One region of the Shewanella sp. DC2-4 genome, then DNA from elsewhere that is predicted to be linked to it. Evidence: predicted binding sites of a transcription regulator. Region 1 holds the regulator's gene; each other region holds the start of a gene.
What was found. The regulator sigma-54, encoded in region 1, starts transcription at its own class of promoters, with help from an activator protein. The targets are predictions, from matches to a motif close to GTTGGCACGNNNNTNGNNT.

Region 1 (2,276 bases):
GCTATCGGCTCTTCACACTTAATTAGTATGGCAATGGGCTGATCTATATCGGCTAGTCGACCATGTGGAATGGCGATGCCGTTACCTATACCTGTGCTCCCCATCTTTTCGCGCGCCACTAGGCTTTCGAATATCTCTTGAGATGAGAGGGTCGGGTACTGGGCAGCGACTAAGTCGCTGATGAGTTCCAGTACCTTTTTCTTGCTGCCCGGAGTGGCGCAGGTAGTGCACTCCGGCCGCAGTATGGTACAAAGTTCCATTATTAGTGTTTTGTTAACTTCTCTTTGTGTTTAATAACCTGACGGTCAAGCTTGTCAATCAGGGCGTCTATAGCGGCATACATGTCAGCATGCTCTGAAGTAGCAAAAACTTCACCACCTATGAGGTTTATTCTCGCTTCGGCAATCTGTTGCATTTTCTCAACATTGAGCACAACGTGCACATTATTGATCTGTTCGAAATGGCGTTCAAGTTTTGAAAACTTTTCTTCTACATATGCACGTAACGATTCGGTAATTTCGACATGGTGTCCACTTAGGTTTATTTGCATAGAAACGTCCTCCGATATCCACTGTAGGTTATAAACTTTTACGCTGATTAGAAGGTGGAATAAGCATAGCCTCTCGGTACTTCGCAATGGTTCTGCGGGCTACGTTGATCCCTTGTTCTGCCAGAAGTTGTGCCATCTTACTATCGCTTAATGGTTTTTTCTGGTTTTCCGCTGCCACCAGTTTCTTTATAAAGGCTCTGATTGCTGTGGATGAGCACTCACCACCATCGTCAGTACCGACGTGGCTAGAGAAGAAGTATTTTAGTTCAAAAAGTCCCTTAGGGGTATGCATGTATTTTTGAGTTGTGACCCGTGAGATGGTGGACTCATGCATTTCTACCGCTTCGGCAATATCGTTAAGCACCATAGGCTTCATGGCTTCTTCACCATACTCAAAGAAACCTTGCTGATATTGCACTATGCAATTAGCAACTTTAAGCAAAGTATCGTTACGGCTTTCTAAGCTCTTAATAAACCATTTAGCCTCTTGCAGATGGCCGCGAATAAATTGGCTATCGGCTTGGTTTTTGGTACTGCGTGCCATAGAAGCATAATGTTGATTTACATTGATTTTTGGCATGCAGTCAGGATTAAGCTCAACGACCCAGCGGCCATTTTTCTTCGACACAGACACATCTGGGATAACGTATTCGTCATTATTGGGCGTGATCAACAAACCTGGGCGAGGATTGAGGGTTTGGATAAGTGCTATACCATCCCTTAATTCATCTTCTTTTAATTTAGTCTTACGCATCAATAACCTAAAATCACGGGCGGCGATCAGATCTAAATGATCTTTGATCAGCATACGGGCGTTTTCTAGGTTGGGAGTATCAGCGGCGAAATGCGACAGTTGGATCAGCAGGCATTCACTTAAATCGCGGGCGGCAACGCCTATGGGATCAAAATGCTGAATACGCTTGAGTACGGCTTCGACTTCGTCAAGCTCAACTTCAGGATTGCCCATGGCTTCGAGAATTTCTTCAGTGCTTTGGGTGAGATAGCCCTGATCGTCGATGGCATCAATAATGGCGGTGGCAATGGCTAAATCGGTTTCAGAAAACGGCGTGAGGTTTTTTTGCCATTCTAAGTGTTCGTACAAACCTTCACTGGTCTCGCCTTGGAAGGGCATATCGTCTTCACGACTGCCGCCGGGGCCTGAGTTTGGGGAGGCGGTAAACACTTCATCCCATGTGGTGTCCATGGGGAGCTCATCGGGCATGGATTCTTTGGTTAGCGACTCTGCCGTATCTATGGTGGAGCTGTCTTTTTCTGGTGGCAGAGTGCTAGATTCACTGAAATCCGTATCGGATAGCGTTTGGTTTACAGGGGTTTTAGTGGCGTCGAATTGATCCTCTTCCAGCTCGAGAAGGGGATTAGAATCTAATGCTTGCTGGATCTCTTGCTGCAGTTCTAATGACGACAGTTGCAACAGACGTATAGCCTGTTGTAGTTGTGGCGTCATGGTTAACTGTTGACCCAGTTTGAGCTGGAGTGACGCTTTCATGTTACCGCTGATCCCTACGTTATTATTGTTGGATGAGGTCGCTTATTATTATCTTGAGTGAAGCCCAATGGCGGTATAAATTGCCTCCATTGGCTTCGCTCGATTAACTATAGCCTGAATTGTTCACCTAAGTACACAGCCCTAACTTGCTGATTGTCTAAGATCTCTGCTGGAGTTCCTTCGGCAATCAGGTTTCCGTGACTCACAATATAAGCATGT
Region 2 (2,276 bases), 720 kb from region 1:
AGACAAACGCATGCCATTAGCAGCCGTTGCAAATACAGAATCACGTAATTTAGACTGGAGAAGGCGAATAGAGGTATCCCCCTTCAACACACCAATTTGCGCTTCACTCACTGCAGTGCTTTTGTCTTCCTTATCTTTATCGGAAGAGCCAGAGTCAGAGGTTTTAACGCCCATAGAACGAGTTAATTGATTAATTTGCGTCATTAAAGAATTAAATGAATCGACAAAATCCTTAACCGCTTTCTTATTCGCTTCAAAATCGTCAGTGACTTTAATCATGCTGCTTTCACCAGCCGCATGCACCTTGACTAATTCGAGGCTGACACCATCAACAACATTTTCTAGATAGTTACTACTGCTGGTAATACTGATACCGTTTAATGTAAGTTCCGCATCTTGTGCTGCACGACGTTCTGTCATGCCCCAATCGGCACCGTTAAACTCAACCTTCACTTGATTCGCGACACCCGATTCCTTTGAAGACAGCATAAATTCGATTTGGTTACCTGTGCGCACTAATGACGCTTGTACACCAGGATTACCCACTTGTTTATTGATCACATCGCGTAACTGAGACACAGAAATAGCCGCACCGCCATTAACCGTTGCCAAATCAATTTCCATGCGCTTAGTCGGATCACTACCGACTTGAATACTGATAATGCCCGACGTTGGCAACAATTCACTTTCAGAGGAATAGGCTTTAGTCAGTTGATGCGCTTGCGCAAGTTTATGCACGCTCAAATCATAGTTGCCCTTTGGAGCATCAGATTTAACTGTCGCGGTCGCATTCTCGCCCGTAACCGTAGCAATTTTGCCTTTAGCTGCATCGCCACCCATTTCACTCAGCTTAGTGGCCATCTTCTTCATATTATTTTCGAGCAATGTATAGGCATCTAACTGTGTTTTGCTGGCAGTTAGCTTGCCTTTGTAAAGCGTATCTTTACCTGCGCGGTCTGCGCCAATCAGTTGCTGAGCAAATTGTGCTGCATTCATACCTGAAATCATGACTACCTCCACTCGTTCTAGAGCAAAACGCATGCCAAAAACAAGTTACTGTTTTTAAAGAAAATTAAATAATTAACTGGCCCAAACACAGCTAAATACTTCCGCATGAACACTTAAACAGGAAAACCATCTTCCACTTTGTGTTATCGAAAATTACCCACTAAAACATGAACCTTATAGGTTTCAATCTCGGGTTTAGCGACTACCGACCAATACATAAACCGTGGCTAAAATAAAAATGCCAGTCAGCGCAACTAACTGGCATTTTAGCCGTGACCAATGACATCACTTGCCCAATAGCATTAACGCAATAGACCCATGACTAAACCCGTGTTCTGGTTAGCTGAAGACAGTACCGTTGTACCCGCCTGAACTAATAATTGATTACGTGTCATATTGGCAGATTCAACCGCGAAATCGGCATCCATAATACGGCCGGCAGCGGCTTTAGTATTTTCAGTTACGCTGGCAAGGTTAGCCGCAGTATGGCCAAGACGGTTAATGTTGGCACCTAAGGTTGAACGTTCTGTCCCCACTTTAGCCAAGAAGGTATCAACAGCCCCGATAGCCGTATTGGCGGCTGCAGAAGTCAACAAATCACCAGTAACTGTCTTATCAATAGCACCTAAGGTAACTGACATTTGCTCTGCTCCATCCGAGCCAATCTGAAAGGTCACACCTTTGACGAGTACACCATCAGTAGCATCTTTAAATAAGTTATTACCCGCATAGGTTGTATTTTCTACAATCCGGGTAATTTCTGCATTTAATTGCTTAAATTCATCATCCAACGCTTTTAAATCTGCTGTAGAGTTAACGCCGTTTGATGCTTGAGTCGCCAATTCTTTCTGGCGGTTAGCAATAGTCGTTAATTCTTCTAACGCACCATCTGCGGTTTGCAGCATAGAGGTCGCATCAGAAATATTGCGTGAAGCCGTTTCCATGCCCTTTACGTTAGCGCTCATGCGGTTAGCAATTTGCAAACCCGCTGCATCATCAGATGCGCTATTGATACGTAAACCCGTCGACAGACGCTCCATAGCATTAGTTAATAGATTATTACTTTTATTAACAGCACCTTGTGCAACAATTGACGCGTAATTAGTGTGAACACCTAACATATCAGCTCTCCTAGAAAAAACAGTTATCTTGGCTATGCCTGAATCCCGGTATAGCTCCATAACTAAGTAAGGCGACAGCAACAGCGCAAAACTAAAACTTATTTAAAAATAGATGGGAGCACCTCTATAAAAACAGACTTAAATGGC
Region 3 (2,276 bases), 2.6 Mb from region 1:
GCCATCTAACGAAGCGGTACCTTGAATGGGCGTGCCGCTCGCACCAGTTTCCGTATATAAGTTTTGTCCCATAGGATCTAGACCCGATGGATTAATAAAATCCGTCATAGTCAACTGACCCACGACTTGGTTCTCAGCGGTACCCGGCGTTTTTACTGAAACTTCACCCTCTGCTGAAACGGTAATACTGGTCGCATTATCAGGAATAGTGATCGCGGGTTGTAGCAAATAGCCAGAACCTGGCGTCACAATCTGACCCGTATCGTCTAAGGTAAACTGACCATTTCGAGTATAAGCAGTGGTTCCATCAGGGAGCTGGATTTCAAAAAATCCAGGACCTTCAATCATGAGATCCAGTGAGTTATCCGTCGTCAGCATATTACCCTGAGTAAACATTTTTTGAGTGGCGACGACTTTCGTACCCGCACCTATGTTTAATCCGTTGGGTAGCTTAGTGTTAGATGCACTAACACCACCTGCTTGGTTAACTGTTTGATAGAGTAAATCTTCAAATACTGCGCGGCTTTTTTTGTAGCCCACAGTGCTAGCGTTCGCTACGTTGTTTGAAATCACTGAAATATCAGTTTGCTGTGCGTCTAAGCCAGTTTTACTAATCCATAACGCCGGATGCATAATCTATCTCCTAACTAATACGCATTAATGAAGATGAAGCGCGATCATTCTCTTCCGCGGTTTTCATCATCTTGACTTGCAATTCAAACTGGCGCTGAAGATCAATCAAAGACACCATTTCATCAACAGGGTTAACGTTACTGCCCTCTACGGCACCACTTTCAACTGCGACGAAAGGGTCAGCTGGTGCTGGTTCGCCTGACATTTGTCGAAATAATCCATCTTCACCACGCATCATCTGCGTATTGCCGGGATTAACTAACTTCAATCTAGCCACTTCTTCTATCACTTCAGCAGTCGCCCCCTGAGGGCGAACAGACACTATGCCATCCTGTGAAATTGACACTTTATCAATAGGTAATGGCAGCACTATCGGGCCAGCGTCCCCCATCACGGGATTGCCTCTGTCGTTATACAACATGCCCGTCGCATCGAAACTGAGACTACCTGAACGGGTATAAGCTTCACTGCCATCTTTCGCCTGAACGGCAAACCAGCCATCGCCTTTAATGGCAACATCGAGATCCCGTCCAGTGGTTTTTATCGGACCAGAGCGAAAATTAGCTGACGGAGATTCTGTCATCGCAAACACCCTTGAAGGCAACCCTTCACCGAAGGCTTGCATCGATCTGGCCTGCGCCATATCTGATTTAAAACCATCGGTATTAGCATTGGCTAAGTTGTTCGCACGGAGTGCCAGCTCATTCATATTTTGCTTAGCGCCACTCATGGCGACATAAAGGAATTTGTCCACAGACTGCTCCGTCAAATTTTCTACATGACAATATCCAAGCAAGCATCATGCCAACAAAAAATAACGTTTAATTTACTGATAGAATTGAAAAATATGAAAATGAAGTGATTTGACGGCAGGATAAAGGCTAAGTGTTGCCACTGGCGGCAACACTTAGTTAAATAAAGTAATGATTAGCGGATTTGTAATACGGTTTGTTGCAGCGTGTTATTCACTTCAAGCGTACGAGAGTTCGCTTGGAAGTTACGCTGCGCCGAAATTAAATCGACCAGTTCAGTCGTTAAATCGATGTTCGATTGCTCTAACGCCGATGAACTGATGCTACCAAAAGTTCCACTATTTGCCTCACCCGCTAACGCTGGACCTGAAGCTAAACTGGCTTTCCACGACGTATTACCCACTTGCGTTAAACCTTGTTCGTTAGCAAAACGAACTAAAGCAACCCGTGCTAAAGGCACGGTTGAACCATTAGAATAACTCGCGGTCACTAAACCATCTTCGCCGATTTCAACGTTAGTTAAGCGACCTACAGTCGTACCATCTTGCGTCAACTCAGTTGCACCAAAAGGAGCAGCATATTGCGTTGGGGCATTAAACTTCACAGTCAACTCTTGAGTACCATCGGCACCAGGCCCTAAAACACCCGCACCACTGACGCCCAAAGCCTCAGTCTTGACTATAGCAGGATCACTACCAGTGTAGACACCAACAGAATTGAACTTGAGTACAGAGCCTTTCCAACCACCAGCAGTTTGAGCCGTGCCCGTTGCATCAGGTGTACCATCGCCGGTGGTATCTGTTTGATAAGTACCAGCAGGACCGGCTAGATCGACTTGTTTTCCATCAACAGCATAGTAAGCCACCCAATTGTTCTCACCATTGTACGAAC

Region 2: the regulator sigma-54 is predicted to act here: its motif matches at 1,029-1,047, upstream of fliD (flagellar filament capping protein FliD).
Region 3: the regulator sigma-54 is predicted to act here: its motif matches at 1,424-1,442, upstream of flgF (flagellar basal-body rod protein FlgF).

What each region holds. Positions count from the first base shown of each region.
Region 1 is NZ_JABRVR010000002.1:3,666,210-3,668,485, reverse strand. Features, by position in the region: gene ptsN (PTS IIA-like nitrogen regulatory protein PtsN) at 1-260, opposite strand, end outside; gene hpf (ribosome hibernation promoting factor) at 263-550, opposite strand; gene HQQ92_RS16730 (RNA polymerase factor sigma-54) at 579-2,057, opposite strand; gene lptB (LPS export ABC transporter ATP-binding protein) at 2,165-2,276, opposite strand, start outside.
Region 2 is NZ_JABRVR010000002.1:4,382,352-4,384,627, forward strand. Features, by position in the region: gene fliD (flagellar filament capping protein FliD) at 1-1,008, opposite strand, end outside; gene HQQ92_RS19870 (flagellin) at 1,311-2,129, opposite strand.
Region 3 is NZ_JABRVR010000002.1:1,092,350-1,094,625, reverse strand. Features, by position in the region: gene flgG (flagellar basal-body rod protein FlgG) at 1-633, opposite strand, end outside; gene flgF (flagellar basal-body rod protein FlgF) at 644-1,387, opposite strand; gene flgE (flagellar hook protein FlgE) at 1,561-2,276, opposite strand, start outside.